DNA from 3 places in the Pseudomonas tohonis genome. Region 2 is predicted to be linked to each of the others. Evidence: predicted binding sites of a transcription regulator. Region 2 holds the regulator's gene; each other region holds the start of a gene.
The links. Region 2 encodes FliA, which starts transcription of late flagellar genes. Its sites were predicted from a motif close to CTAAAGTTTNNNNNNNNNNNGCCGNTAA; they were not measured.

Region 1 (10,270 bases), 1.7 Mb from region 2:
CTACTACAAGGCGCTGCTGGAGGGCCTGGCGGACATGCCCAGCGCCGACCCGGCCGTACGTGCGGAACTGGAAGCGCGGGCGCAGCGCGAGGGCTGGGATGTCCTGCATCGCGAGCTGGCGGAGGTGGACCCCGAGTCGGCCGCGCGCATCCATCCCAACGACCCCCAGCGGCTCACCCGCGCCCTCGAGGTGTACCGCGTGAGCGGTTTGACGATGACTGCACATCGTCAGCGACAGGCGTTGCAAAATCCCGACTCGGGGCCCTCTGGCCGGGGACATTTGCCTTATACTGTCGCCCACTTGGCGATCGCTCCGGCGCAACGCCAGGTTTTGCACGCGCGTATCGCGCAACGATTTCGTCTGATGCTGGAACAGGGCTTTGTCGAAGAGGTCGAAGCTCTGCGCGAAAGACGTGACTTGCACGCCGGACTGCCGTCTATAAGAGCTGTCGGTTATCGCCAGGTATGGGAATACCTGGACGGCGACCTGACGCGGGTCGAAATGGAAGAGCGGGGCATCATCGCCACGCGCCAATTGGCCAAGCGGCAATTCACCTGGTTACGGGGTTGGGCTGATTTACACTGGCTGGACAGCCTGGCTTGCGACAATCTGCCGCGTACCTTGAAATACCTGGAGTCGGTCTCCATATTGGGCTGAGACCTCACCAGTTACCGTCTATCCTTGGGGGTAAGGCGGCCTAACTTTCTCGTCATTTGACAACTAAAACGATTTATATCCCTACAGGAGTGCGGCATATGTCAAAAGGGCATTCGCTACAAGACCCTTACCTGAATACCTTGCGTAAGGAACGCGTACCGGTTTCCATCTATCTGGTCAACGGCATCAAGCTGCAGGGCCAGATCGAGTCCTTCGACCAGTTCGTGATTTTGCTGAAGAACACTGTCAGCCAGATGGTCTACAAGCACGCAATCTCCACCGTGGTACCGAGCCGCCCCGTGCGTCTGCCGAGTGCCACCGAGCAAGAAACCCCCGAGCCTGGTAACGCCTGATAGGAGTCTGCATTGTTTTTCGAACGCCCTGGTGGTGGTGAACGGGCCATCCTGGTTCATCTGGACGGCCACGATCCCGAGGCGCGAGAAGACCCGCAGGAATTCCAGGAACTGGCTCGGTCGGCTGGCGCCGACACGGCAGCTTTCATCTCCGTGTCGCGCCACCAGCCAACAGCCAGATATCTGATCGGTAGCGGCAAGGTCGAAGAGCTCCATGACCTCGTCAGGGCTGAACAGGCCGAACTGGTCATCTTCAATCACACCCTCACGCCCAGTCAGGAACGCAACCTCGAGCGAGCGCTCGAATGCCGTGTTCTCGATCGCACCGGGCTGATTCTCGACATCTTCGCCCAGCGCGCCCGCACCCATGAGGGCAAGTTGCAGGTGGAGCTCGCCCAGCTCGAGCACATGAGCACCCGGCTGGTTCGTGGCTGGACTCACCTCGAGCGGCAGAAGGGTGGTATCGGCTTGCGTGGGCCGGGTGAAACCCAGCTCGAGACGGACCGTCGCCTGCTGCGCGTGCGCATCCGCCAGATCAAGCAGCGCCTCGAGAAGGTGCGTAGCCAGCGCGAGCAGGCTCGACGTGGCCGCAAGCGCGCCGATATTCCCTCCGTTTCGCTGGTCGGCTACACCAACGCCGGCAAGTCCACGCTGTTCAATGCCGTGACTTCGTCCGAGGTCTATGCTGCGGACCAGTTGTTCGCCACGCTGGACCCGACCTTGCGCCGTCTCGAACTCAACGATCTCGGGCCTATCGTCCTGGCCGATACCGTGGGCTTCATCCGGCACCTGCCGCACAAGCTTGTCGAAGCCTTCCGGGCTACCCTTGAGGAGTCCAGCAACTCCGACCTGCTGCTGCATGTGATCGACGCCCATGAGCCTGAGCGCATGGCGCAGATGGAGCAGGTCATGGCGGTGCTGAACGAAATCGGCGCAGATGGCTTGCCGATGCTCGAGGTGTACAACAAGATCGACCTGCTCGAAGGCATGGAGCCACAGATCCAGCGCAACGAGCAGGGCAAGCCTGAGCGGGTATGGCTTTCCGCCCGCGACGGCCTCGGACTCGACCTGCTCAAGCAGGCGATCGCCGAGCTGTTGGGGGATGATCTCTTCGTGGGAACCCTGAAGTTGCCGCAGAAACTCGGCAGGCTGAGAGCGCAGTTCTTCGCCCTCGGTGCCGTGCAGAGCGAGAAGCATGACGAGGCCGGGGAGTTCCTCCTTGCCGTCAGATTGCCGCGTGTGGAGCTCAACCGTCTGGTCAGCCGTGAAGGCTGGAAGCCGCAGGAGTTCCTGGAGCAACACACTTTGCAATAAAGCCCGCAGGTGCGCTTTTTGCCGCGGGTGGCGGGCTTTCGGTAGCATTGGCGGGCGTGCCGTGGGTGCGTCTTTGCTTTATCAGTATGGAGAGCGCTATGGCTTGGAATGAGCCGGGTGGCAACTCGAACAATCAGGACCCCTGGGGTGGACGCCGTGGTGGCGATCGCAAGGGGCCGCCGGATCTGGACGAAGCCTTCCGCAAACTGCAGGACAGTCTCAATGGGCTGTTCGGCGGCAAGAAACGTGGTGGTGGCGATGGCGGTGGCAAGGGCGGCGGCTTCGGCCTGATCGGCATTGCCCTCTTCCTGCTCGCCATGGTCTGGCTCTACAGCGCCGTCTACGTGGTCGATGAGCAGGAGCAGGCCGTGGTGCTGCGCTTCGGCAAGTACTACGAAACCGTCGGCCCGGGCCTGAACATCTATTTCCCGCCCATCGATCGCAAGTACCAGGAAAACGTCACCCGCGAGCGTGCATACAGCAAGCAGGGTCAGATGCTCACCGAGGACGAGAACATCGTCGAGGTGCCGCTCACCGTCCAGTACAAGATCACCAACCTGCAGGACTTCGTGCTCAAGGTCGACCAGCCCGAGGTGAGCCTGCAGCACGCCACTGAAAGCGCCCTGCGCCACGTGGTCGGCTCCACCGAGATGGACCAGGTCCTGACCGAGGGGCGTGAGCTGATGGCCAGCGAGATCAAGGAGCGCCTGCAGCGTTTCCTCGATACCTACGGCACCGGCATCACCGTGACCCAGGTGAACGTGCAGAGCGCCGCCGCGCCGCGCGAAGTGCAGGAAGCGTTCGACGACGTTATCCGCGCCCGCGAGGACGAGCAGCGTGCCAAGAACCAGGCCGAGGCCTACGCCAACGGCGTGATTCCCGAGGCGCGTGGCCAGGCGCAGCGCATCATCGAGGACGCCAACGGTTATCGCGACGAAGTGATCTCCCGCGCCAAGGGTGAGGCGGATCGTTTCACCAAGCTGGTCGCCGAGTATCGCAAGGCCCCCGAGGTCACTCGCCAGCGCCTGTACCTGGACACCATGCAGGAAGTCTTCAGCAACACCAGCAAGGTGCTGCTGACCGGCGACAAGGGGCAGAACAACCTGCTCTACCTGCCGCTGGACAAGATGATCGACAACCGTGGCGGTAGCAGTGGTGCCGTGCCTGGCGCCGCCGCGAGCGGTGCGGCCGATCTCGGTTCGCGTGTCACCACCGATCTGCAGCAGCGCGATCTGCGTTCTAGGGAGAGTCGCTGATGGGTAACAAATCACTGATCGCCCTGATCGGAGCCGTCGTCCTCGCCCTGGTGGCCTGGAGCAGCTTCTACATAGTGGCGCAGACCGAGCGCGCGGTGCTGCTGCAGTTCGGCCGCATCGTCGAGGCCGACGTCAAGCCGGGCCTCCACGTGAAGATTCCGTACGTCAACCAGGTGCGCAAGTTCGACGCCCGCCTGCTGACCCTGGATTCGCCGACCCAGCGCTTCCTCACCCAGGAAAAGAAAGCGGTGATGGTGGACGCTTACGCCAAATGGCGTGTGGCTGATGCCGAGCGCTTCTATACCGCGACTTCCGGCCTCAAGCAGATTGCCGACGAGCGCCTGTCGCGTCGCCTGGAAGCGGGCCTGCGTGACCAGTTCGGCAAGCGCACCCTGCATGAAGTGGTATCCGGTGAGCGTGACGGTCTCATGGCCGATATCACCCGCTCGCTGAACACCATGGCCAGCAAGGAGCTGGGTATCGAGGTGCTGGACGTCCGCGTCAAGGCCATCGACCTGCCCAAGGAAGTGAACCGCAGTGTGTTCGAGCGTATGAGCACCGAGCGTGAGCGCGAGGCCCGCGAGCACCGCGCCAAGGGTAGCGAGCTGGCCGAAGGCATTCGTGCCGACGCCGATCGTCAGCGCCGCGTGCTGTTGGCCGAGGCCTATCGCGAGGCGGAAGAGGCCCGTGGTGATGGCGATGCCCAGGCGGCCGCCATCTACTCCAAGGCCTATGGCCAGGACCAGGAGTTCTACGCCTTCTACCGCAGCCTCAAGGCCTACCGCGAGAGCTTCTCGAGCAAGGGCGACGTGATGGTTCTGGACCCGAGCAGCGAGTTCTTCCAGTTCCTCAACAAGGCCAAGTGATGGTTTTCCCCGGCGGACGGTCCTGTCCGTCGGGGTGACCCACCGGGAAAACGTGGTATCATGCGTCAGCCGGGAAATCCCGGCTTTTTTGCGTCCGCGAGAATCATGTGGCAGGAAATCGGCATAGCTTTCTGTTTCGTGCTGGTGCTGGAAGGCATCCTGCCCTTCCTCTATCCGCGCCGTTGGCGCGCCGCGGTGCACGGGCTGGCAGGGTTGAAGGACCGCCAGCTTCGCCTCATGGGCCTCGCCAGCATGTTGCTGGGGACCGGCCTCCTGTATCTGCTTCACTGAAGGCTTGCCGCCCGGCTGAGAGGGGAATGGCGTAATGGCAACGGTAGATCGCTGGCTGCTGCCAGATGGAATCGAAGAAGTACTGCCGCCCGAAGCGGCGCGCATCGAAGCAGCCCGCCGCCAGGTGCTGGACCTGTTCCAGCGCTGGGGCTACGACTTCGTGGTCACCCCGCACATCGAATACCTCGAGTCCCTGCTGACCGGTGCCGGCCAGGACCTCGACCTGCGCACCTTCAAGGTGACCGACCCGCAATCCGGCCGCCTGATGGGCTTCCGTGCCGACATCACGCCGCAGGTGGCGCGCATCGACGCCCATACCCTGCGCCGTGAAGGGCCCAACCGCCTGTGCTACGCCGGCAGCGTCCTGCATGCCAAGCCGCGCGCGCTTTCCACCTCGCGCAGCCCGATCCAGCTTGGCGCCGAACTCTATGGCGACGCCAGCCCGGCCAGCGACGTGGAAGTCATCAGCCTGATGCTGGAGATGCTTGAGCTTGCCGATGTGCCCGACGTGCACATGGACCTCGGGCATGTCGGTATCTACCGTGGCCTCGCCCGTGCCGCCGAGTTGTCCGGCGAAGTGGAGCAGCAGCTGTTCGACGCCCTGCAGCGCAAGGCCGTCGACGAGGTGGCCGAGCTGACCGAGGCCCTGCCCGGCGAGCTGGCTTCCATGCTGCGCGCGCTCGCCGAGCTCTGCGGCGATCGCCAGGTCCTGGAGCTTGCCCAGGGTGTGTTGATGGATGCGCCGGACGAGGTGCATGTCGCGCTCGACGAGCTGATCGCCATCGCCGACGAGCTGGAACTCCGCTACCCCGAGCTGCCCCTGTATTTTGACCTGGGCGAGCTGCGTGGTTACCACTACCACACGGGCGTGGTCTTCGCCGCCTTCGTGCCGGGCGAGGGCCAGTCCATCGCCCAGGGTGGTCGCTATGACGACATCGGCGCCGATTTCGGTCGCGCCCGTCCGGCGACCGGGTTCTCCACCGACCTGAAGACCCTGGTCACCCTGGGGCGGATGGAGCTGGATGAGGCCCCGACCGGAATCTGGGCGCCCGACGTCCATGACGTCTACCTTTGGCAGGCCGTGAAGCGTCTGCGCAGCGAAGGTCAGCGCGTGGTCCAGGCATTGCCGGGTCAGGATGTGGACAGTGCGCAGGAGGTGGGTTGTGACCGCCAGCTGTGCCTGCGTGACGGGCGCTGGCAGGTTGCGCCCCTGGTTTCCTAAAGGTTTTCCCGCCGGCCGTTGCCGGCATCGAGCTTCCGAAGAGGACAAGTGTTATGGGTAAGAATGTCGTGGTCCTGGGCACCCAGTGGGGTGATGAGGGCAAAGGCAAGATCGTCGACCTGTTGACCGATCAGGCAGCCGCTGTCGTGCGCTACCAGGGCGGCCACAATGCCGGTCACACCCTGGTGATCGACGGCGAGAAGACCGTGCTCCACCTGATCCCGTCCGGCATCCTGCGCGAGAACGTGCAGTGCATGATCGGCAACGGCGTGGTCGTCGCGCCGGATGCGCTGATGCGCGAGATCACCAAGCTCGAGGAGAAGGGCGTGCCGGTGCGCGAGCGCCTGCGCATCAGCCCCTCCTGCACCCTGATCCTGCCGTACCACGTCGCCCTCGACCAGGCGCGCGAGAAGGCCCGTGGCGATGCCAAGATCGGCACCACCGGCCGCGGTATCGGCCCGGCCTATGAGGACAAGGTGGCCCGTCGCGGCCTGCGTATCGGCGACCTGTTCCACCGCGAGCGCTTCGCCGCCAAGCTCGGCGAGCTGCTGGACTACCACAACTTCGTCCTGCAGAACTATTACAAGGAACCGGCCGTCGATTTCCAGAAGACCCTCGACGAGGCCCTGGGCTACGCCGACCTGCTGGAGCCGATGATCACCGACGTCGCCGCCCGACTCCACGAGCTGCGCAAGCAGGGCGCCTACATCATGTTCGAAGGTGCCCAGGGCTCGCTGCTGGACATCGACCACGGCACCTATCCCTATGTGACCAGCTCCAGCACCACTGCGGGCGGCACCGCCACCGGTTCCGGCTTCGGTCCGCTCTACCTGGACTACATCCTGGGCATCACCAAGGCCTACACCACCCGCGTGGGTTCCGGCCCGTTCCCCACCGAGCTGTTCGATGAGACCGGTGCCTTCCTGGCCAAGCGCGGCCACGAGTTCGGCTCCACCACCGGTCGCGCCCGTCGTTGCGGCTGGTTCGATGCCGTCATCCTGCGTCGTGCCATCGAGATCAACAGCATCTCCGGCCTGTGCCTGACCAAGCTGGACGTGCTCGACGGTCTTGAGACCATCCGCATCTGCGTTGGCTACAAGGACCAGAACGGTGACGTGATGGTCGATGCGCCGACCGACGCCGACAGCTACATCGGCCTGCAGCCGGTCTACGAAGACATGCCGGGCTGGAGCGAGTCCACCGTTGGCGTGAAGTCGCTCGAAGAGCTGCCGGCGGCCGCCCGTGCCTACATCAAGCGCATCGAGGAGCTGGTCGGTGCGCCCATCGACATCATCTCCACCGGGCCGGATCGCAACGAAACCATCGTCCTGCGCCACCCGTACGCCTGAGTCGCCTGACTCGAAAAGGGCCGCCTCGTGCGGCCCTTTTTCATGGGCGCAAGAAAATATTGCGGCATGGCCCTTGCTGGAGCTCTATAAATCCCTGAAGTCGCCGTTAAAGAAGAACGGTCGTAGAGGAGCATCGTCGTGTCCGCCATTCTTTCCCTGCTCAGAAGCCGCCTGTTGCGGCCTGTTTTCATCGCCCTCGGCGTCTCCCTGTTGGTGCAGGTGGTGGTGGCTGTTGCCCTGACTCGGGGCACGGTCGACTCGCTGGTCGAGGACCTCGGTCGGCGCCTGGGTGATGACACCCGCCGCCTGTCGGGCGAACTGGAGCAGGCCGGGCGGGAAGTCTCCGGCAGCCTGACCAGCCTCTCCAGCAAGACCCGCGAGCGCCTGAGTGCGTCCCTCTCCGAGCGCCTCAAGGCGGAGCAGGGTCAGTTGCGCTCCACGCTGGAGGAGAACCTCAAGGCCTCCGCCACCGATCTCGCCCAATTGCTCGCCGCCGTCGCGCCGCGCGCCATGTGGGACAACGACATCCCGACGCTTTCCGAATTTGCCCGCCGCGCCCAGCGCAATCCCAATGTGCTTTTCGTGGTCTATGACGATGCCCAGGGCCAGCACCTCACGCGCTACCTCAATCGCGAGAACGCCGCGATCAAGGGGCTGCTGGCCAAGGGGCAGGGCGAGCGCGCGCTGGACAAGGTGCTCAACGCCGCTGCCAGCGACCCGTCCGTGTACATGGTCGAGGCCTCGATCAGCCCCAACGGCGTGGAGATCGGCAAGGTGCGCCTGGGGGTGTCCACCGCCACCATCGAGGATCAGCTGAAGGCCCTGGACTCCCGCTTCAGTGCGCTGATCGCCAGCGGAGGCGAGCTGGTGGGGCAGAGCCTGTCCGGCGCAGCGACCGACAGCACCGCGGTGTTGACCGCGCGGCTCAAGTCCGCCCAGGAGGCGGCCAATGGCATGAGCACCGGCACCCAGAAGACCGTCGAAGACGCTGCCCACGAGCTGCGCTGGCGCATCGGTCTGGCCCTGGTGCTGGTCGGGCTCGGCGTGCTGCTGGTGCTCGCCGTGGTGCTCGGCCATCGCGTGGTCAACCGCCTGCGCCTGCTGATCGCGGCCCTGAACGACCTGGCGGCAGGCGAGGGGGATCTCACCCGGCGCGTGCGCCTGGACAGTACCGATGAGCTGGGCGAGATGGCCACGGCGGTGAACCGCTTCATCGACAAGCTGCAGCCCATCGTGCGCGAGGCGGGTGATGTGGCGGTGCGCACCGGCAGCGAGATCCGCTCGCTGTCCGAGCGCAGCCTGGCTGCCGAGGCGGCGGCCGATCGCCAGCGCAACGAGGTGGCCGGCAGTCTCGATGCCCTGGCGCAGATGACCGCCGAGGCCCAGGCCGAGAGCCAGGCCATGCAGACGGCACTGCAGCAGGTCGGCGAGATTCGCCAGGCGACCCAGGACAACGCCGCCATCGCCCGCAAGGTCGGTGGCCTGATCGAGACCCTGGAGGAGCGCGTGCAGAACGGTGCCGAGGTGATCGAGCGCCTGGCTCGGCAGAGCGAGCAGATCGAGGTGGTGCTGTCGGTCATTCATGGCATCGCCGAGCAGACCAACCTGCTGGCCCTCAATGCTGCGATCGAGGCGGCGCGTGCGGGAGAGAGTGGTCGCGGTTTCGCGGTGGTGGCGGACGAGGTGCGTGCGCTGGCCAGCAAGACCCAGCAGTCCACCGGCGATATCCAGGCGCATATCGGCGCGTTGCAGAAGGGTGCGAAGGAGGCGGTGGCCGCCATCTCCCAGGCGCGCGCCCGTGCCTCCGAAGGCATCGACGCCCTGCGTGACAGCGAGCGCCTGCAGCAGAGCGTGCAGCAGGCGGTGGAAGGGGTTCACGAAGCGGTTCGTGCAGCCGCGCGTGCAGCCGAGCACCAGGCCGAAGGGGCACATGCCGTGCGTGGGCGGGTCGATGTGATCCATGCCGAAGCGCGATTGGCTGCGGAGGCCGTGGCGGCCACCGCCAGCAGCGGGCGCGTGCTCGATGGTCTGGCTGCGCAGCTGAAGTCCAGCCTCGGTCAGTTCAAGGCCTGATGCCTGGATGCCAGAAAGCACAAAGCCGAGCAGAGCTCGGCTTTGTGTTGAAGAGTGGTGCCCAGGAGAAGACTCGAACTTCCACGGTGTTGCCACCGCTAGGACCTGAACCTAGTGCGTCTACCAATTCCGCCACCTGGGCACATTGCGATGATCGCTCATCGACTTTTTGCTGCACTTGATCGACCGTGTCGACAGGGTGTGCTGCTACCCTCTAAGCGAGAAAACGAGCAAAGAACTCGGTTTCTTGAATAATGGTGCCCAGGAGAAGACTCGAACTTCCACGGTGTTGCCACCGCTAGGACCTGAACCTAGTGCGTCTACCAATTCCGCCACCTGGGCACTCACAACGTCTCAGCAACGCTGTGGGCGCGAACTATACGGTTCGACTTTTTGCTTGTAAACCCCTGACAGTGAAAAAATTATTCTTGGATGAAAGCTGACCGCTGAACGGATTTCGCGCTTCAATAGACAGATGGCAAACATAACTATGAATGAAAAGGTGAATCCCCTCTGATGGCCGATTGGCAAAACCTCGATCCCGAGGCCGCCCGCGAGGCGGAAAAGTACGAGAACCCCATCCCCAGCCGTGAACTCATCCTGCAGCGACTCGATGAGCGCGGCGCCCCGGCCAGCCGCGAGCAGCTGGTTGAAGAGTTCGGTCTGACCACCGAGGATCAGCTGGAGGCGTTGCGTCGGCGCCTGCGCGCCATGGAACGCGATGGCCAGCTTATCTATACCCGTCGTGGTACCTATGCACCGGTCGACAAGCTCGACCTGATCCGTGGTCGCATCAGCGGTCATCGCGATGGCTTCGGCTTCCTCATCCCCGATGACGGCAGCGACGACCTGTTCCTCAGCCCCGCGCAGATGCGCCTGGTGTTCGAC
Region 2 (10,270 bases):
CGGTAAGGCGGTCGGCGGCGTCCTTGTCCAGCAACCCCTTCTCCACCGCCTTGGCGCGGAGGATGTTGGCATCCATGCCCTTGCCGTCGTCGGTGATCATCAGGAGGATGTGGTCGCCTTCCTGCTCGGCGGAGAGCACCACACGGCCAGTGCGCGGCTTGCCGGCGGCCTCGCGCTCCTCGGGCGTCTCGACGCCGTGGTCGACGGCGTTGCGCACCAGGTGGACCAGCGGGTCGGCCAGGGCTTCGACCAGGTTCTTGTCGAGGTCGGTTTCCTCGCCCACCAGCTCGAGGTTGATCTCTTTCTTCAGGTTGCGCGCCAGGTCGCGGACCAGGCGCGGGAAGCGGCCGAAGACCTTCTTGATCGGCTGCATGCGCGTCTTCATGACGGCGGTCTGCAGGTCGGCGGTGACCACGTCGAGGTTGGACACGGCCTTGGCCATGGACTCGTCGCCGCTGTTCAGGCCGAGGCGCACCAGGCGGTTACGCACCAGCACCAGCTCGCCGACCATGTTCATGATCTCGTCCAGGCGCGCGGTGTCCACGCGCACCGTGGTCTCGGCTTCGCTGGCGGGAGACGCGGCCTTGTCGGCCGCCGCCGGTGCAGGCGCCGCAGCGGGCTTGGCAGCAGGCTTGGGCGGCTCGGCGGCCTTCGGAGCCGCAGGCTTCGCGGCGGCAGCAGGCTTGGCGGCCGGTGCGGCAGCGGGCTTGGCCGGTGCCGCGGGTTTGGCGGGCGCGACCTCGGCAGCCTCGGCAACGAACTTGCCCTTGCCGTGCAACTGGTCGAGCAGCGCTTCGAATTCGTCGTCGGTGATGTTGTCGCCGGCGCCGGGTGCAGCCGCCTGCGGGGCGGGCGCGGCGGCAGCCGGTGCGGCGGCTTCCGTCGCGGCGAACTTGCCCTTGCCGTGCAACTGGTCGAGCAGCGCTTCGAACTCGTCGTCACTGATCTCGTCGCCCCCACCGGCAACCGGTGCGGCAGGCGCGGGGGCGGCTGCGGCCGGCTTCGCCGGTGCGGCGGCCTCGGTCGGCTCGGCAACGAACTTGCCCTTGCCATGCAACTGGTCGAGCAAGGCTTCGAATTCGTCGTCGCTGATCTCGTCGCTGCCGGCAGCGACCGCCGCGGGAGATGCAGGGCTTTCGGCAGCAGGCGCGTCGAGCACGTTCAGCAGTTGCTCGAACTCGCTGTCGGTGATGTCGCCGGATGCGGCGGGAGCGGCCTCGGCGACCGGTTCAGGCTCGGGCTCGTACTCCGGCTCGGCGGCGGGCGCTTCCTCGTCGTCGCCACCCGGCTCGGCCAGCCGCGCCAGGGCGGCGAGCAGCTCGGGAGTGGCCGGCGTCGGCTCGGCACGCTCACGCACCTGGCTGAACATCTCGTTGACCGTGTCCAGCGCCTGCAGGACCACGTCCATGAGCTCCGCCGTCACGCGGCGTTCGCCCTTGCGCAAGATGTCGAACACGTTCTCGGCGATGTGGCAGCACTCCACCAGCGCATTCAGCTGGAGGAAACCGGCACCGCCCTTGACCGTGTGGAAGCCGCGGAAAATGGCATTGAGCAGATCCATATCGTCCGGACGGCTCTCGAGCTCGACCAGCTGTTCGGACAATTGCTCCAATATTTCGCCGGCCTCAACCAGGAAGTCCTGGAGGATTTCTTCATCGGCGTCGAAGCTCATTCGGTTGCTCCCTAGAATCCAAGGCTGGATAACAGATCATCGACATCGACCTGACCGGACACGACATCATCACGCTTATCGGCATTGATCTGCGGACCTTCACCCCTGGAAGGCTCTTTTTGTTTTTCTTTTTCAGCCACGAGCTCCGCACGGTCGTGCTGGATGCCGGCGAAACGATCGACGTCGCTGGCCATCAGTACCAGTTTCACCAGGTTGCTCTCGACTTCGGTGACCAACTGGGTAACGCGCTTGATCACCTGGCCGGTCAGGTCCTGGTAGTCCTGAGCGAGAAGGATGTCGTTCATTCTGGACGAAAGCTGCTCGGTGTCGCGTTGACTGCGAGCAAGGAAGGTCTCGATACGCTTGGCCAGGTCGCGGAACGCATCCGCGCCAATTTCCCGACGCATGAAACGGCCCCACTCCTCACCCAGGCTCTGGGCTTCGTCGCCCAGCCCGTTGAGCAGCGGCGCGCTCTCCTCCACCAGGTCCATGGTCCGGTTGGCAGCCTTCTCCGTCATCTTCACCACGTAGGAGAGACGATCGGTGGCATCGGCGATCTGCGAGACCTCGGTGGCGTGGGGCAGGTGCGGGTCGATCTGGAAGTTGACGATCGCGGTGTGCAGCTCGCGCGTCAGCTTGCCGACTTCCTGGTAGAGCCCACGGTCACGGACCTTGTTGAGTTCGTGGATGAGTTGCACGGCATCGCCGAAATTGCCTTTTTCAAGGGTCTCGACCAGCTCGCGCGCATGGTTTTTCAGGGTCGACTCTAGGTCTCCCGATTGGGAATCTTTCTGGTCCATGGCGTCCTCGCGACTGGCATCAGCCGTTGACCCGTTCGAAGATCTTCTCGATCTTCTCTTTGAGCACCTGGGCGGTGAAAGGCTTGACCACATAGCCATTCACACCGGCCTGGGCCGCTTCGATGATCTGGTCACGCTTGGCCTCGGCCGTCACCATCAGCACCGGCAGGTGCTTGAGGCGCTCGTCGGCACGCACGGCGCGCAACAGATCGATCCCGGTCATGCCGGGCATGTTCCAGTCGGTGACCAGGAAATCGAAATTGCCACTGTGCAGCATGGGTAGAGCGGTGGTGCCATCATCGGCCTCTGCGGTATTGGTGAAACCCAAGTCACGCAGGAGGTTCTTGATGATGCGTCTCATCGTCGAGAAATCGTCCACGATGAGGATTTTCATGTTCTTGTCCAAATCGACCTCCGTACAGTCCTAAACGCCCCCGAATAACGGGGGCGTCGATCAATCGAAAAACCGGCGTGCCGATCAGTGTGCTCGCCATTCGCCCAGCCGCGACCGCAAACGCGCGGCACATTGGCTGTGCAACTGGCTCACACGCGATTCACTGACCCCCAGCACTTCGCCGATTTCCTTCAAATTCAGCTCTTCGTCGTAATACAGCGCCAGTACCAGGCGCTCTCGTTCCGGCAGATTGGCGATGGCGTCAGCCAGCGCCGCCTGGAAGCGCTCGTCTTCCAGATCATTCGAAGGTTCGAGATGGGTGACTCCGGTATCTTCGTGCGTCGCGCCATGCTCACCGTCCTGCAACAGGTCGTCGAAGCTGAACAGGCGACTGCCCAAAGTGTCGCTCAGGATGCCGTAGTAATCTTCGAGACTCAATCCAAGTTCGGCCGCAACTTCCTGATCTTTAGCGTCTCGCCCGGTTCTCGCCTCAATTTTCCGGATGGCATCGCTCACCATCCGGGTGTTGCGGTGGACCGAACGTGGTGCCCAGTCCCCCTTCCTCACTTCGTCGAGCATGGCACCGCGGATGCGGATGCCGGCGTAGGTCTCGAAACTGGCGCCCTTGCTGGAATCGTATTTCTTCGAGGCTTCGAGCAGGCCGATCATGCCGGCCTGCATCAGGTCCTCCACCTGCACGTTGGCCGGCAGGCGGCCCAGCAGGTGGTAGGCGATACGTTTGACCAGCGGCGCGTAGCGCTCGATCAACTGGTGCTGGGAATCCCTAGCCTGTGCCTTGTTGTACATACGAAGTCCACTAGCGGGTGTCATATGGCCGAATCCGCGATCGGTTGCTGCACCAGGCGCTCGACGAAGAACTCCAGATGACCGCGTGGGTTAGCCGGCAGGGGCCAGCTATCCACCTTCTGGGCAATCGCCTTGAACGCCAGGGCGCACTTCGAGCGCGGGAAGGCTTCGTAAACCGCGCGCTGCTTCTGCACGGCCTTGCGTACGGATTCGTCATAGGGCACCGCACCGACGTACTGCAAGGCCACATCCAGGAAGCGATCAGTCACTTTTGTCAGCTTAGCAAAGAGGTTGCGACCCTCCTGTGGACTGTGTGCCATGTTGGCCAATACGCGGAAACGGCTCATGCCGTAGTCGCGTTTGAGGAGCTTGATCAAAGCATAGGCGTCGGTGATGGAAGTGGGTTCGTCACAGACGACCACTATCACTTCCTGTGCCGCACGCACGAAGCTGACCACCGCATCACCGATACCGGCGGCGGTGTCGATCACCAGCACATCGAGGTTGTCGCTGATCTCGCTGAAGGCCTGGATCAGGCCGGCGTGCTGCATGGGCGAGAGCTGCACCATGCTCTGGGTGCCGGAAGCGGCCGGCACGATGCGTACGCCCCCCGGCCCTTGCAGCAGCACGTCACGCAGGTCGCACTCGCCGGCGATCACGTCGGCGAGGGTGCGCTTGGCGGTGAGGCCGAGCAGCACGTCGACGTTGGCCAGGCCGAGGTCGGCGTCCAGCAGCATCACCCGGCGACCGAGATCGGCGAGGGCCAGCGAGAGGTTCACCGACACATTGGTCTTGCCGACGCCACCCTTGCCGCCGGTCACAGCAATCACCTGTACGGGATGCAAACTACCCATTTATCACACCTTGTCTCACGTCGACTGGGCCACTTGGCGGGCTCGTGCCACTCATCCGGAGTGGCTGGGGGTTCTAACCGACTCGGCGGGCCGGATTCTGGTACAGGCCGGCGAAGAGGTCGGCCATGGCTTCTTCGCTGGGGTCTTCCGGGGTCTGCAGGCTGACCGCACGACTCACCAGCTGGTGGCTGCGGGGCACCTGCAGGTCATCCGGAATCCTAGGCCCATCAGCGAGATAGGCTACCGGGAGATGCTGGCCGATAGCCAGTCCTAAAACCTCTCCCAGGCTCGCCGCTTCGTCGAGCTTGGTCAGGATGCAGCCGGAAAGACCGCAGCGCTTGTAACTATGGTAGGCCGCCTTTAGCACTTGGCTCTGACTGGTTGCAGCCAGCACCAGATAATTCCTGGCTTTGACCCCTCTGCTGGCCAACGTTTCCAACTGCATTTTAAGCGCAGGATCGGCTGCCGGCAGGCCCGCCGTATCGATCAGCACCACGCGCTTGCGCGCCAGGGGTGCCAGGGCCTGGGTCAGGGACTGGCCCGGGTCGACGTGGGTCACGGAGACGTTGAGGATGCGGCCGAGGGTCTTGAGTTGCTCCTGGGCGCCGATGCGATAGCTGTCCATGCTCACCAGGGCGATCTGCTGGGCGCCGTACTTGAGCACGTAGCGCGCAGCCAGCTTGGCCAGGGTGGTGGTCTTGCCCATGCCGGCGGGGCCGACCAGGGCGATCACCCCGCCCTCCTCCAGCGGCTCCTGCTGCGGGGTGCGGATGGCGTGGGCCAGGTGGGCGAGCACCATGCGCCAGGCCTGGCGCGGGTCCTTGACCGAGGCGACGCGCTCCATCAGCGCCCGCGACAGTTCGGCGGACAGGCCCATGCGCTGCAGGCGACGCCAGAGGCCGGCCTGCTGCGGGCGGCGGCTCTGCATCTGGCCCCAGGCGATGGAGCCGAGTTGTACTTCGATCAGCTCACGCAGGCCGTTGAGCTCGAAACGCATGGCGTCCAGGCTGCGCTGGTCGGCGGCGGCCGGCGCGGCGGGCCTGGCCGGAGCGGCGGCGGGAGACGGGGCCACCGGCGCGGCGGACGGGCGCTCCAGGCGCGACGAACGCATGGCGGCGGCGAGGCTTTCCGGGGACAGCTCCGAGCGGTCGGCGATCAGCTGGCGGTTCTTGCCGGCATCGGCCTGGCCACCGCGGTTGCTCAGCTCCGCGTGGGCCTCGGCGATGCGGGCCTGGGTGCGGCGCAGCTCGGCTTCGAGGGCCGGGTTGGGCTTGCTCGGCGCGGGAGCCGGCATGGGATAGTCGAGCGCGGCGGTGATCTCCACGCCACCTGCGACCCGACGGGTGCCGATGATGGAGGCATCCGCGCCCAGTTCGTCCCGCACCAGTTTCATGGCCTGGCGCATATCCGCAGCGAAGAAGCGTTTGACCTGCATGGCCTGTGACCTCGGTTAGTTCTGCCCCACAGTCGCGACTATGGTGACCTGCTTGTTGTCCGGTATTTCCTGGTAGGCCAGTACGTGCATGGTTGGCACGGCGAGCCTTGCGAAGCGCGACAGCATCGCCCGGATCGGCCCGGCCACCAGCAGGATGGCCTGCTTGCCGAGCATCTCCTGGCGCTGCGCCGCTTCAACCAGGGAACGTTGCAGCTTCTCGGCCATGCCAGGCTCCAGGAGGATGCCATCCTCGGAGCCTTGCCCGGCCTTCTGCATGCTACTGAGCAATATCTGTTCCAACCTGGGTTCCAGGGTGATCACAGGCAGCTCCGGCTCTAGTCCCACAATGCTTTGCACGATTGCGCGGGCGAGCGCCACGCGAACCGCCGCCACCATAGCGGCGGGATCTTGACTCTTCGGGGCGACGTTGGCGATCGCCTCGGCGATAGTGCGGATGTCGCGCACCGGCACCTGCTCCTGCAGCAGCGCCTGCAGCACCTTGAGCAGCGTCGAGAGCGACACCAGGCCCGGCACCAGTTCCTCGGCCAGCTTCGGCGAGCTCTTGGCCAGCAATTGCATGAGCTGCTGCACCTCCTCGTGCCCGAGCAGCTCGTGGGCGTGCTTGTGCAGGATCTGGTTGAGGTGGGTGGCGACCACGGTGCTGGCGTCCACCACCGTGTAGCCGAGGGACTGCGCCTGGTCGCGCTGGCTACCATCGATCCATACGGCTTCCAGGCCGAACGCCGGATCCTTGGCGGCGATGCCATTGAGGGTGCCGAATACCTGGCCCGGGTTGATCGCCAGCTCGCGATCCGGGTAGACCTCCGCCTCGGCCACGCTGACGCCCATCAGGGTCAGGCGATAGGCGTTGGGCAGCAGGTCGAGGTTGTCGCGGATGTGCACCGAGGGCATGAGGAAGCCCATTTCCTGGGACAGCTTCTTGCGCACGCCCTTGATCCGGGTGAGCAGTTGGCCACCCTGGTTGCGGTCCACCAGAGGGATCAGCCGGTAGCCGACCTCGAGGCCGACCATGTCCACCGGGGTGACGTCGTCCCAGCCCAGCTCCTTGGTCTCCGGGGCGCGCTGGGCGGGCAGCAGTTCCTGCTGGCGCTGCGCTTCCTGGACGGCCACCTCCTTCTCCTTCTGGCCCTTGCGCCAGATCCACCAGGCACCGCCGGCGGCGATCAGGCCAAGGCCGAGGAAGGACACGTGGGGCATGCCCGGGACCAGGCCCATGGCGATGAGGATGGCGGCGGAAACGGCCAGGGCCTTGGGCGAGGCGAACATCTGGCGGTTGACCTGCTGGCCCATGTCCTCGGAGCTGGAAACGCGGGTCACCATGATCGCGGCGGCGGTGGACAGCAGCAGCGAGGGGATCTGCGCCACCAGGCCGTCACCGATGGTCAGCAGGGAATAGATGCGCCCGGCGTCGCCGAAGGTCAGGCCGTGCTGGATGATGCCGATGGCCATGCCGCCGATCAGGTTGATGAACAGGATCAGCAGGCCGGCGATGGCGTCACCGCGGACGAATTTGCTGGCACCGTCCATGGAACCGTAGAAGTCGGCTTCCTGGGAGACTTCGGCGCGGCGCTTCTTGGCCTCGACCTGGTCGATGATGCCGGCATTGAGGTCGGCGTCGATCGCCATCTGCTTGCCGGGCATGGCGTCCAGGGTGAAACGCGCGCTCACCTCGGAGATACGCCCGGCACCCTTGGTGACCACGACGAAGTTGATGATCATCAGGATCGCAAAGATCACCGCACCGACCACGTAGTTGCCGCCGATGACCACCTCACCGAAGGCCTGGATCACCTTGCCCGCGGCATCGTGGCCGTCCTGGCCGTGGAGCAGCACCACGCGGCTGGACGCCACGTTCAATGCCAGGCGCAGCAGGGTGGAGACCAGCAGGATGGTGGGGAAGACCGCGAAGTCCAGCGGGCGCAGGGCGTAGACGCTGACCAGCAGGACCACGATGGAGAGGGCGATGTTGAAGGTGAAGAACACGTCCAGAAGGAACGGCGGCACCGGCAACGTCATCATGCCGAGCATGATCAGCACCAGCAGCGGCACCCCCAGGTTGCCCTTGGAAAGGCTGGCGAAGTTGCCGCGCACGTTGCCGATCAGTTGCGAACGATCCAAATCTCTACCCTCACGCAATGGCGAAACACAGCCCTCGCCCATTCAATCTTTTGACGCGCGGATGCGCGCTGGAGGGCTTGTGCAAGAAGCTCACCAACTTCGCCGGAATCGGCTTTTCAGAGGGGTTGCAGGGGCAGTGGCCGACCGCCCGCGGGTCAGTCGTCGCGGCGCAGGTCGGCAGGGATCGGCGGCTCCGCCAGGGGCGCGGGGCGCTTGCCCTTGCCGGCGCGGAACTGCTTGAGCTGGTAGACGTAGGCCAGCACCTGGGCGACCGCCAGGTACAGGCCGGCGGGGATTTCCTGGTCCAGCTCGGTGGAGTAGAACACCGCCCGCGCCAGGGCCGGGGACTCCAGCACGGTGATCTTGTGCTCCTGGGCGATCTCGCGAATCTTCAGGGCGGTGAAGTCGTTGCCCTTGGCCAGCAGCACGGGCGCCGTGCCCTTGGCCGGGTCGTACTTCAGGGCCACGGCGAAGTGGGTCGGGTTGGTGATCACCACGTCGGCCTGGGGCACGGCGGACATCATGCGGCGCTCGGCCATCTCGCGCTGCATGCGGCGGATGCGCGACTTGACCTCGGGCTTGCCCTCGCTGTCCTTGTACTCGTCGCGCACTTCCTGCTTGGTCATCATCAGCTTCTGCTTGTTGTCCCAGAGCTGGTAGGGCACGTCGATGGCGGCGATCAGGATCAGCCCGCAGGCCAGCCAGACCGCACTCCAGCCCACCACCTGGACGCTGTGCAGGATGGCCTGCTCCAGCGGCTCGTGGGCGATGGCCAGGAGATCGTCGGCATCCGAGGACAGCACCATCAGCGCCACCATCAGGATCAGCCCGAACTTGCCCAGCGCCTTGAGCAGCTCCACCACCGCGTGCATGGAGAACATGCGCTTGAGGCCGGACAGCGGGTTCATGCGGCTGAACTTGGGTGCCAGCGCCTCGAAGGAGAACAGCCAGCCACCCAGGGAGATGGGCGCCACCAGGGAGACGATGAGCAGGGTCACCAGCAGCGGCGTGATGGCCGAGAGCGCCATCTGCCCGGACTGCAACAGCCACAACGCCATGCTGCGCTCATCCATCAGCACCTCGCGCGGCAGGGTGAAGTTGGACTGCATCATGCGCATCATCATGTCCGCCAGGCCGCCGCCGGAGGCCAGCACGCCCCCTGCCCCGCCCAGGGTGATGGCGAGGGTGTTGAGCTCCCTGGAACGGGCGATCTGCCCCTTCTCGCGCGCCTCCTGCTGGCGTTTCGCCGTGGGTTCTTCGCTCTTGTCCGCCCCGCTCTCACTCTCCGCCATGGCGCACCTCGGCAGCAGGCCCGGCTAACCGGCCGGGACGGGCAATGGGCTGCGCGCAGCCGGGCTGGACGATCATCAGCGCGCCCTCGCCAGCTCGCGCAGGAGCTGCAAGGCGTCGGAGGCGAGGATCTGGTACTGGGCGAGGATGTCGGCCATGCCGATCCAGATGATCACCAGGCCCAGGGCCACCGTCAGCGGGAAGCCGATGGAGAAGATGTTCAGTTGCGGCGCCGCGCGGGTCATCACGCCGAAGGCGATGTTGACCACCAGCAGCGCGGTGATCGCCGGCAGCGCCAGCAGCAGGCCGGCGCCGAGCACCCAGCCGAGCTTGGTGGCCAGCTCCCAGTAATGCGCGGCCATCAGGCCGCCTCCCACCGGCAGGGTGACGAAGCTCTCGGCGAGCACCTCGAACACCACCAGGTGGCCGTTCATGGCCAGGAACAGCAGGGTCACCAGCATGGTGAAGAACTGCCCGATCACCGGCACCGAGACGCCGTTGGTGGGGTCGACCATCGAGGCGAAGCCCAGGCCCATCTGCACCGCGAGGATCTGCCCGGCGACGACGAAGGCGTGGAAGAACAGTTGCAGGGCGAAACCCATCACCGCGCCGACCAGGATCTGTTCGGCGATCAGCAGGAAGGATTGCAGGCTGATGGCATCCACCACCGGCATCGGCGGCAGCGAAGGCGCCAGCACCGCGGTGATGCCGAGGGCCAGGTACAGCCGCACCCGGGTCGGCACCAGCTGGGTGCCGATCAGCGGCATGGTCATCAGCAGGGAGGCGATGCGGAACAGCGGCAACAGGTAGCTGCCGAGCATCCCGCCGATCTGCGCCGCACTCAGCTCGAACATGTCAGCCGATCAGCATGGGGATGTT
Region 3 (10,270 bases), 320 kb from region 2:
CCAGTAGGCATTGGCGTTCATGCCCGTGCCCTCGGCCGGGTGAGCTCGCCGAAGGCACCGGCCAGGCCGCCGCCATGCGTTGCACTCAGCTCGCCGGCGGTGCCCGAGGCCACCAGGCGGCCCTGGTCGAGCACCAGCAGGGCGTCCTCGCCGCGCACTTCGTCCAGCAGGTGGGTGGTCCACAGCACGCTCAGGCCTTCGTCGTCGCACAGCTGGCGCACGTGGTGGTTGAGGGCCTGGCGGCTGGCCGGGTCGAGGCCGACGCTGGCCTCGTCGAGCAGCAGCAGGCGCGGGCGGTGGAGCAGGGCACGGGCGATTTCCACGCGCCGGCGGTGGCCGCCGTTGAGGGCGCGCACGCTGTCGCGGCGGCGTTCGCCCAGGCCCTGGCGCGCCAGCTCCTGGTCGATGCGCGCGGCCGCCAGCTGGCGCGGCATGCCGTGCAGGGCGGCGTGGTAGCGCAGGTTCTGCTCCACCGAGAGGTCGAGGTCCAGGGTGCTCTGCTGGAACACCACGCCGAGCTGGCGCAGGGCCAGGCGCGGCTGCCGGCGCAGGGAGTGGCCGGCGACGCGGATGTCGCCGCGCTGCAGGTCGTAGAGGCGGCTGAGCAGCGCCACCAGGGTGGACTTGCCGGCGCCGTTGGGCCCCAGCAGCGCGGTGAAGCGGCCCGGTTCCAGGGCGAAGCTCACGCCGTCCAGCGCGCGCCGTGGGCCGTAGTCGAAGCCCAGGCCTTCCACGTCCAGGGCGTTCATGGGGCGACCACCACGCCCCAGGGGTAGCGGCCGACCTTGATCGACCGGGTCACCTTGAGGCTGTCGACGTCGATCACCGAGACGTCGCCGCTGATGCCGTTGGTGGCCAGCAGGGTCTTCTCGTCGGGGCTGAAGGCCAGGTGCCAGACGCGCCGGCCCACCAGCAGGTAGTCGAGCACTTCCAGGGTCCTGGCATCCACCACCGCCACATGGTTGGCCGGGCCCAGGGCGACGAAGGCGTAGCGGCCGTCGCGGGTCAGCTTGACCCCCACCGGTTGCACCTTGTCCGGGTGCACGCCCTTGATCTGGAAGCGCAGGGTCTTCTGGATGCTGCGCGTGGCCACGTCGACCACGGTGACGGTGCCGCCGATCTCCGCCGAGGCCCACAGGCGCTTGCCATCGTGATCGAACTCCACGTGGCGCGGGCGCTGGTCCACCAGGGTGTTGTCCACCAGCGCCTGGGTCGAGGTGTCGATCCAGTGCAGCATGTTGGTGGTCTCGCTGGTGTTGATCGCCCACTTGCCGTCCGGGCTCACCGCCATGCCCTCGGGCTCCACGCCGACGTCGATCTGCGCCAGCACCTGGCTGCTCTGGGTGTCGACCACCGTGACCAGCGCATCGTCCTCGTTGGAGATGTACAGCCAGCGGTCGTTGGGGTGCAGGGCGAACTGCTCCGGGTCGGCGCCGGAGGGCAGCTCCTTGATGATCTGCCGCGTGGCCAGGTCCATCACCTGCACGGTGTCCGAATCGCTGGCGCAGATGTACAGCAGCCTGTTGTCGCTGGACAGCGCCAGGCCGCGCGGGCGCTTGCCCACCGGCAGGCTGGCGGTGACCGTCAGTGTGTCCATGTCGATCACGCTGATGGCGTTGTCCTTCTCGTTGGACACATAAGCGGTGGCGGCGAAGGTGGCGCCGCTGGCCAGCAGCAGCGCGACGCCGAGCAGGGTGAGGGGGAGGCGGGGCATGGCGGGGTCCTTGTTCTTGGCGTTCATGGCGTGGCTTCCAGGGCAGCCTCGGCCAGGCGGCAGCGGCTCTCCGGCGCGTCGTGGCCGAGGGTGTCGAGTTCGCTGAAGGGGTGGAGGAATCCGTCCTGGGGCGAGGTGCTGATCAGCGCGCGTGGCTGGATCAGCTCGATGGGCTGGCGCAACTGGCCGTCCCAGGGGCGGTAGCTCAGCTTGCGGCCCTTGAAGCCGTCCAGCGGCAGGTCCGGCGACAGCTCCAGGGTGCGGATCGCGGCGGCGTCGGTGGCGCCCAGGCGGGTCACCGCGCTGGCGATGCTGCGCACGGCCACCCAGGCGGCGAAGTCGCGGTCGTTCATCCAGCGCCCGGTGAGGGCCTCGAAGCGCTTCTGCAATTGCGCCGCGCCGTAGGTTTCCACCGTCTTGTGCCAGCCCGTGGGCACCAGGCCCTGGGTGCCGGCCACCGGGCGTGGCAGCCAGGTGTTGTAGGGCAGGTATTCGCCGAAATCGCCGCGCTCGTCGGCCACCAGTACGCCGTCATAGTCGTCGGCCTGGGTGAACAGCGGCATGTCGGCCTGGGCGCTGCGGCGCTGTTCGTTGTCGAAGGTCCAGGGCTTCTCGCCGATGATCTTCAGGCCGAAGCGCCCGGCGGCGCGGCGCAGGGCGGCAGCGTAGGCCTGGTCCTCGGGGCGCGGGCCGACCACCAGCAGCCAGCGCTTCCACTGGCGCAGGGCAAGGAACTGCACCAGGGCGTCGGCGAGCATGGCGCGGCTGGGCAGGCTGTGCAGCACGTTGGGCAGGCAGGCGTCGGTGCGCAGCGCGTCGTCGGCGGCGCCGGCGTTGAACAGCAGGCTGTCCGGCAGCGCCGCCGACAGCTGGCGCAGCAGCGGCGCCGGGGCATTGACCACGAACAGGCGCAGGCCCTCGGCATGTTGCTGGCGTGCGGCTTCCAGCAGCCCGGCTTCGGTCTCGGCGTTGGTCGCCAGCAACTGGTAGCGCTGCTTGAGGAAGCGCCCGGTGCTGTTGTTGTCGGTGGTCGCCAGCTCGGCGCCGCGCAGGCCGGCGTCGCGGGGCTCGGGGATGACGTTGGAGAGCAGCGGTCCCGGGTCGGGGCTGTAGCCGAGGTAGCCGATGCGTACCTCCAGCGGCTGGCGCGCCTCGGCGGCGACGGCGTGGTTGGCCAGCAGCGCGGCGGCGGCCAGGGCCAGCAGGTAGGTCAGGGCATAGGGCGCAAGGTGACGCATGGCGGGGGCTCCCGTTCTTGTAGCGCCAGCCTAGGGCCGCCCCGAGCCCTGGGAAATATGCAGAAAGTAGCGCCGGGGCAGTACCAAGGTAGTAACCCGGCCGCCCGCCCCAGGCCCTAGCATGGAGGCACAAGAACGAGACCGGGAGGCCCGGCCATGCGTGTGCTCAAGACCCTGCTGCTGCCCGTGCTGCTGATCCTCAGCCTGATCGGCGTGGATGGCTTTCGCCCATCCCCCTCCCCGCGACCGGCGGCTGCGACGGGCGCCGGGCGATGAGCACCCTCGGCCGCATCAACCTGCTGGTGGTGCTGTTCTTCGCCGCGGTGACCCTGGTCTGCACCGGTGTACTGCTGCGCCAGGCCAGCCAGGACGTGCAACGCGAGATGATCGCCGCGCGCGCGGTGGTCGAGTACCTGCACGAGGCCGCCCGGCGCGACCCCAGGGCGCTGGAGTCGGCGCTGGCGCGGGGCCTGCGCCATGTGCGCATCCACTGGCAGGGCGAGACGCCCCCGCAACCGCGCGGCCTGGACGCCTGGCTCGGTGCGCGGCTGTTCCCGCCCGCCGAGCAATACGGCGAGCCGCTGCAACTGGACGATGGCCGGCGCGTGCTGATCAGCGTCGACCCGGCGGACGAGATGGACGAGGTGGAGGACTCCCTCATCCAGCTGCTGGTGCTGTTCGGCCTGGCCCTGGGCCTCAGCCTGCTGGCCATCCGCGTCGCGGTACGCCGGGGCCTGCGGGTGCTGGACGAGCTGCACGCCGGCTTCGACGAGATCGCCCGTGGCCGCCTGGCGGTACGCCTTGACCAGCATTCGCTGCACGAGGCGCGCCTGCTGGCCGGCCACTTCAACGAGATGGCCAGCACCCTGGAGCAGGTGCGCAACGACAACGCCGAACTGACCCGCGCCCTGCTGGCGCTGCAGGAGCACGAGCGCAAGCACCTGGCCCTCGCCCTGCACGACGACATCGGCCAGTACCTCGCCGGCATCCGCGCGCAACTGCTGCTGTTGCGCTCCATGACCGGCCAGGCACCGGGCGCCGGTGCCACCCTGCGCAGCCTGGAGGACAACTGCCAGCGCATGCAGGACAGCTTCCGCGCGCTGGTGCGCGACCTTTACCCCGTGGTCCTGGAGCGCCTGCAACTGGGCGAGGCCGTCGCGCTGCTCACCGAGCAGTGGCGCAGCGCCCAGGGCGTCGACTGCACCTTGCACCTGGGCGAGGACCTGCCGGTGCTGCCCGCCGCCGACCAGGCCCATCTCTACCGCCTGCTGCAGGAAGCCCTGACCAACATCGCCCGCCACGCCGACGCCAGTGCGGTGAGCGTGCGCCTGGAGCGCCGCGGCCGACGCCTGCGCCTGCTGGTGGGCGACAACGGCCGTGGTGCCGTGCAGCCGCCACGGCCCGGCATCGGCCTGCGTTCCATGCTGGAGCGGGCGCGCTGCCTGGGCGGCGACCTGCGCCTGCGCACCCGTGCCGGCAGTGGCTGGCTGGTGCGCCTGAGCATTCCCCTGGGCGAAGCCTGAACAACCTGGAGAACCTGCGATGAAGATCCTGCTGGTGGACGACCATTCCGTGGTGCGCCAGGGCTACGCCAGCCTGCTGCGCGGCCTGCTGCCCGAGGTGGAGGTGAGCGAGGCGGCTAGTGGCGAGCAGGCCCTGCAACTGGTGCAGGACAGCATCCCCAACCTGGTGGTGATGGACCTCTCGCTGCCGGGCATCAGCGGCCTGGAGACCACCCGCCGGCTGCGCCAGCGCCTGCCGCAGCTGCGCGTGCTGTTCTTCAGCATGCACGACGAGCTGCCCCTTGTACGCCAGGCGCTGGACGCCGGTGCCGCCGGCTACATCACCAAGAACTCCGCGCCCGAGGTGCTGGTGGAGGCGGTGCGGCGCATCCTCGCCGGGCACGCCTACATCGAGCAGCCCCTGGCCACCCAGCTCGCCTGCCACCCGGCGCACCAGGCCGGCGACCCGCGTCTCTCCGGCATGACCCAGCGCGAGCTGGAGATCTTCACCATGCTCGCCCGCGGCATGCCCGCGCGCAGCATCGCCGAGCACCTGTGCATCAGCGCCAAGACGGTGTCCAACTACCTGACGATGCTGAAGAACAAGCTGCAGGTCAGCTCCCAGGCGGAGCTGGTGCACCTGGCCATCGATACCGGGGTGTTGCGGGTGGGGTGAGGGGGCAGGGCGCCCTGCAGCTTCACCGGTGTAGGCGAGAATGCATGGGCTCTGCCTGCCCTGTCGCTACCGCGTGGGTTTCGCTTCGCTCTACGCCACGCAAGCCATTGCGCCCCGAGCGTGATGCGCACACCGATGAAGCTGTTGGCGAGGAGGTTGGAGCAGCGGCCAAACGCCCCTTTCAGGAGGCCGAGCGCAATCGTCGTTTCAGGGGTTGAGCGACATGGATGTCGCGAGAGGCGTACCGGGCCATGGATGGCCCGTTACGCCGTGCCGCTGAAACGATGATGGAGCGAGGGGAGTCTGGCGAAGCCAGACCCGTATGGAGGGGCAAGCGCTTTTGGTTACTTTTCTGGCGATTGAGAAAAGTGACTCGCCCGGGGGGGCGAAACAGAAACCATCAGCAAAACTCGGCAATCGGCTTGGCCAAAAACTTTCCAGCAACACTTAACGCAGACAGAGCCATCCCATATGGAGGTGGGGAACCACGTCCTACGGATGGCGCGTGCCGCAGGGTGCTTCCGGCGAGCCCGAGGTGCGCGCAGCACACCCTACGTCCGGAGTGAGCGCCGGCCGTATGCGCCGAGGTCTGATCGTGCGCTCCTTCCAGGAGTCGAAAGCAAAGCCACGTTCTAAGAACGTGAATGTCTAATCGCCATCGGGTTCACCCCTTCAATTGACTCGCGAACTGCCCCACGGCGCTGACCACGCGCTGGGCGCCGTCCTGGATCTCGACGATCACCGAGCCCGCCTCGTTGGCCAGGTTGAGGCCCTCCTCGGCGTGCTGGCGGCTGCTGGACATGCTGTCCACCGCGGCCTGGGCCAGGCTCTGGTTCTGCTGCACGACCTCGACGATTTCCTCGGCCGCCTGGCTGGTGCGCCCGGCGAGCTGGCGCACTTCGTCGGCGACCACGGCGAAGCCGCGGCCCTGCTCGCCCGCGCGGGCCGCCTCGATGGCGGCGTTGAGGGCCAGCAGGTTGGTCTGCGAGGCGATGCCGCTGATGGTCTTGATGATCGAGCTGATCAGTTGCGACTGCTTGTCCAGCGCCTCGATGCCTTCGGCCGCTTCCTGCACCTGGTTGGTGATCAGGCGCATGACGTTGACCGTCTGGCTGACCACCGAGGCGCCCTTCTGCGCGGTGGCGTCGGTCTGCTGGGAGGTGCTGTAGGCGATGTTCGCCGCCTCGGCGACGGCCTGCTCCTGGTTCACCTGGTCGGTGATCACGGTGGCGAACTTCACCACCTTGTAGAGCTGGTCGTTGGTGTCGTGCACCGGGTTGTAGGAGGCCTCCAGCCAGACTTCGCGGCCGTGGGCGTCGATGCGCTTGAAGCGGCCGACGACGAACTCGCCGCGCAGCAGCTTGGCCCAGAACTCCCGGTACGCGGGGGAGCTGGACTCCTCCGGCTCGCAGAAGACGCTGTGGTGCTTGCCCTTGATCTGCTCCAGGCGGTAGCCCATGGCGTCGAGGAAGCGGTGGTTGGCGTTGAGCACCTCGCCCTTGAGGTTGAACTCGATGACGGCGGTGGAGCGCAGCAGGGCGTTGATGAGGCCCTCGTGCTCCTTGGCGGTCTCGATGGTCCGGGTCAGGTCGTTGGCGCAGACCACGATGCTCTGGATCTGCCCGCGCCCGTCCCGGATCGGTTGCCAGATGCAGCGCAGCCAGGCCTCGCGGCCGTCGCCCCGGAGCAGCCGGTACGCGCCGTTGAAGTGCTCGCCGTTGGCCAGGCCCTGGCGCATCTTCTGGTAGTTGGGGTCGCGGTGGAAGGTCTGTGGGATGAGCTCTTCGAGCGTGCGGCCGATGACATTCTCAGGGCGGTACTGCAGCACATCGAGGAAGTTATCGTTGACGGACAGGATGCGACCCTGGAGGTCGATCTCCATCACCAGCATTTCCTGGAAGATGGATTCCTTGATCTGCTGGGCCCGGGCGTTTTCCTCCCGAAGGTGCTCCAGCTCCTTTTTCAAGCGCGTGTTGAACATGGTCGGAACCCGTTGGCTGAGAGTATGGAACTGCTTGGTCAGCGCATCGGCCCTGCCGGTACTTTCTTAAGGGGCTGGCGAGAAATTCGACGGGGCGCGGCTTGAAAAGTGTAGACGCGCTCCGCTTGGTCATCATTTTTCCCAGTCGACGGGGCATTCCCGGCAGCCTTCCATGTTCACCCCCTGGAACGACGCGTAGTGGCGGCGGGCGCCGCTGAGGTCGGCGTTCTCCAGGTTGGCGTCGCCCAGCTTGGCTTCCTGCAGGTTGGCGTCGTTGAGGTGGGCGCCCTTGAGGTCGGCGCGGCTGAGCCAGGTCATTTCCAGGTCGGCGGCGCTGAGGTTGGCATCGTGCAGCCTGGCGCCGGAGAGGCGGGCGAATTCCAGGTAGGCGGCGGTCAGGTCGGCGCCCTTGAACTGCGCGCCCTGGCCGAACAGCCCCCAGCCCTGTACCGCCACGAGGCGTGCGTTGCTGAGGTCGGCCAGGCGCAGGTTGCTCTGCTGCAGGCTGGCGCGGGTCAGGTTGGTGCCCACCAGCTGGGCCTTCTCCAGGTTGGCCAGGTCGAGGTTGGCGTGGCGCAGGTCGGCGCCGGAGAGGTCGGCCCCGGCGAGGTTGATCCTGTGCAGGTCGAGGTTGCGCAGGTCGGCATTGCGCAGGTCGGCGCCGGGACACTGGCTCTCCGGCTCCAGGCGGCAGCCGTCGATCACCTTGACGGCGTCCGGGGCGGCTTCGGCTTGCGGGGCGGGGGCCTGGGCCCAGGCGAGCCCGACGACCAGCATCAGCAGGGGGAGGAACATGGGCAGGTAGTTCATGGCGGCTCCTGGTGCGTGGCGGGGAGTCGGCGCGCCCGTAGGCGCGCCAGGGAGGGTCAGCGGCTGGCGGTCTTGTTGTCCCAGCTCGGCAGCTTGAACACCCAGAACGAGCCGCCCTGGGCCACCGGCTTGGTCAGCTCGGCCATGTCGCCGCCCCACAGCGGCACGGCGCCGCCGTAGCCGACGGTCACGCCGATGTACTGCTCGCCGTCCTGCTCCCAGGTGATGGGCGGGGAGACGATGCCGCTGCCGGTCTGGAACTTCCACAGCTCCTTGCCGGTTTTCGCGTCGAAGGCCTTGAAGAAACCGTCGCCGGTGCCGGTGAACACCAGGTTGCCCTTGGTGGCGAGCACGCCGGCCCACAGCGGCAGGTGCTCGTTGTGCTCCCACACCACCTTGCCGGTGGTCGGGTCCATGGCGCGCAGGCTGCCGACGTGGTCGTCGTACATGCGCTTGATGCGGAAGCCCATCCCCAGGTAGGCGGAGCCCTTCTTGTAGTTCACCTCCTCGGTCCAGTAGTCCTCCTTCCAGTTGTTGGCCGGTACGTAGAACAGGCCGGTGTCCTGGCTGTAGGCCATGGGGTTCCAGTTCTTGCCGCCGAGGAAGGGCGGGGAGACCTCCACCGCCTTGCCGTGTTTCTGGCCCGGCTCGGGCAGCGGCGGGCGCTGGCCTTCGTTCTCCACCGGGCGGCCGGTCTTCAGGTCGATGTGGCTGGCCCAGGTGATGTTGTCGACGAAGGGGAAGGCGTTCTGCAGCTTGCCGTTGGTGCGGTCGACCACATAGAAGAAGCCGTTGCGGTCGGCGTGGGCGGTGGCCTTCACCGTCTTGCCGTCCTTGCCCTTGTAGTCGAACAGCACCAGTTCGTTGTTGCCGGAGAAGTCCCAGGCATCGTTCGGGGTGTGCTGGTAGAACCACTTCACCTCGCCGGTGCTCGGGTCCACGCCCACCTGGCCGGAGGTGTAGAGGCTGTCGTAGTCGTGCGGGTTACCGCCCTTGGCGGTGCGTGCCCAGGTGTTCCAGGGGCCGGGGTTGCCCGCGCCGACGATGATGGTGTTGGTCTCGGCGTCGAAGCTGGCGCTCTGCCAGGGGGCGCCGCCGCCGTGGCTCCAGGCTTCCACCTTGCCGGTGGGGGAGTTCTTGTCGTCCGGCCAGGAGGGCGCCTTCACATCGCCCGTGGGGGTGCTGTCCTTGCCGTTGAGGCGGCCCATGTGGCCCTCGACGAAGGGGCGCATCCAGACTTCCTCGCCGGTGTCCGGGTCGCGGGCGAACAGCTGGCCGACCACGCCGAATTCGTCGCCTGAGCTGCCGTGGATCAGCAGGGTCTTGCCGGTCTTCTGGTCCTTGATGAGGGTTGGGGCGCCGGTCATGGTGTAGCCGGCGGTGTGATCGCCGAACTTCTTGTTCCACACCACCTTGCCGGTGTCCTTGTTCAGCGCCACCAGGCGGCCGTCCAGGGTGCCGAAGAAGATCTTGTCGCCGTAGATGGCGGCGCCCCGGTTGACCACGTCGCAGCAGGGGCGGATGTCGTCGGGCAGGCGGTGGTTGTAGACCCACAGGCGCTTGCCGGTCTTGGCTTCGAGGGCGAACACGCGGGAATAGGACGCGGTGACGTAGATCACCCCGTCGCGCACGATCGCCTGGGATTCCTGGCCACGCTGCTTCTCGTCGCCGAAGGAGTAGGACCAGGCCGGTACCAGCTTGAACACGTTCTGGTCGTTGACCTGGGCCAGGGGGCTCCAGCGCTGGGCGTTGGTGCCCATGCCGTACTGCAGCACGTCCTTGACCGAGACATGGTCGTTGGCGATGTCTTCCCAGGTCACGTTGGCGGCGAAGGCGCCGGCGCTGGCGGCGAGGCCGCCGGCGAGCAGGAGGCCCTTGATGGCGAGGCTGAGCGGGCTGGCAGGTTGGGGGTGCGATCTTGTTGTCATGTGTGCGGTTCCCGTGGTCGTTGTGGACCAGTGCGCCACCTGGCGTCCTGGCGCTTCGAATACTGGAAGCGCCACCGCCTGCGGGATACGGAAAAACTCCCGCGCTTGCCGGGAAAACTTCCCAGTGCGGGCATGACTTGGAACCGCTGCCAAAGCGCCTCGATACACCTCCGCCCGGCTTGCTACCAAGGGAGTAGGGCGCGGCCACCAAAGCAGCATTCGGCCCTGCACGGGCGCTCCTTACCATCCTCGTCACCACGCTCCTGCCGAGCGTTCGCCTTGCCCAGCATCTCGAAGAGGATGGAAGTCATGAATAAGCACAACGCCCTGCGTGGCCTGATGTTCCTTGCCGGTCTGAGCCTCACCGGTCTTGCCCTGGCCCATGGTGATGTCGTGCCGCAGGCCGTCAATACCGATGGCC

Region 1: the regulator FliA is predicted to act here: its motif matches at 7,392-7,419, upstream of HSX14_RS27570 (methyl-accepting chemotaxis protein).
Region 3: the regulator FliA is predicted to act here: its motif matches at 7,155-7,182, upstream of HSX14_RS31435 (methyl-accepting chemotaxis protein).

The regions. Positions count from the first base shown of each region.
Region 1 is NZ_AP023189.1:6,003,508-6,013,777, reverse strand. It holds gene miaA (tRNA (adenosine(37)-N6)-dimethylallyltransferase MiaA) at 1-658, shown strand, start outside; gene hfq (RNA chaperone Hfq) at 757-1,011, shown strand; gene hflX (ribosome rescue GTPase HflX) at 1,024-2,325, shown strand; gene hflK (FtsH protease activity modulator HflK) at 2,424-3,581, shown strand; gene hflC (protease modulator HflC) at 3,581-4,447, shown strand; gene HSX14_RS27585 (DUF2065 domain-containing protein) at 4,553-4,738, shown strand; gene HSX14_RS27580 (ATP phosphoribosyltransferase regulatory subunit) at 4,773-5,960, shown strand; gene HSX14_RS27575 (adenylosuccinate synthase) at 6,014-7,309, shown strand; gene HSX14_RS27570 (methyl-accepting chemotaxis protein) at 7,448-9,382, shown strand; tRNA gene HSX14_RS27565 (tRNA-Leu) at 9,438-9,524, opposite strand; tRNA gene HSX14_RS27560 (tRNA-Leu) at 9,638-9,724, opposite strand; gene rnr (ribonuclease R) at 9,899-10,270, shown strand, end outside.
Region 2 is NZ_AP023189.1:4,338,798-4,349,067, forward strand. It holds gene HSX14_RS19610 (chemotaxis protein CheA) at 1-1,672, opposite strand, end outside; gene HSX14_RS19615 (protein phosphatase CheZ) at 1,684-2,472, opposite strand; gene HSX14_RS19620 (chemotaxis response regulator CheY) at 2,492-2,866, opposite strand; gene fliA (RNA polymerase sigma factor FliA) at 2,951-3,697, opposite strand; gene fleN (flagellar synthesis regulator FleN) at 3,694-4,527, opposite strand; gene flhF (flagellar biosynthesis GTPase FlhF) at 4,601-5,962, opposite strand; gene flhA (flagellar biosynthesis protein FlhA) at 5,978-8,101, opposite strand; gene flhB (flagellar biosynthesis protein FlhB) at 8,257-9,393, opposite strand; gene fliR (flagellar biosynthetic protein FliR) at 9,469-10,245, opposite strand; gene fliQ (flagellar biosynthesis protein FliQ) at 10,247-10,270, opposite strand, start outside.
Region 3 is NZ_AP023189.1:4,655,936-4,666,205, reverse strand. It holds gene HSX14_RS21095 (ABC transporter permease) at 1-21, opposite strand, end outside; gene HSX14_RS21090 (ABC transporter ATP-binding protein) at 18-749, opposite strand; gene HSX14_RS21085 (YVTN family beta-propeller repeat protein) at 746-1,714, opposite strand; gene HSX14_RS21080 (ABC transporter substrate-binding protein) at 1,738-2,952, opposite strand; gene HSX14_RS21075 (HAMP domain-containing sensor histidine kinase) at 3,225-4,475, shown strand; gene HSX14_RS21070 (response regulator) at 4,495-5,130, shown strand; gene HSX14_RS31435 (methyl-accepting chemotaxis protein) at 5,795-7,111, opposite strand; gene HSX14_RS21060 (pentapeptide repeat-containing protein) at 7,244-7,921, opposite strand; gene exaA (quinoprotein ethanol dehydrogenase) at 7,978-9,849, opposite strand; gene pedF (cytochrome c-550 PedF) at 10,159-10,270, shown strand, end outside.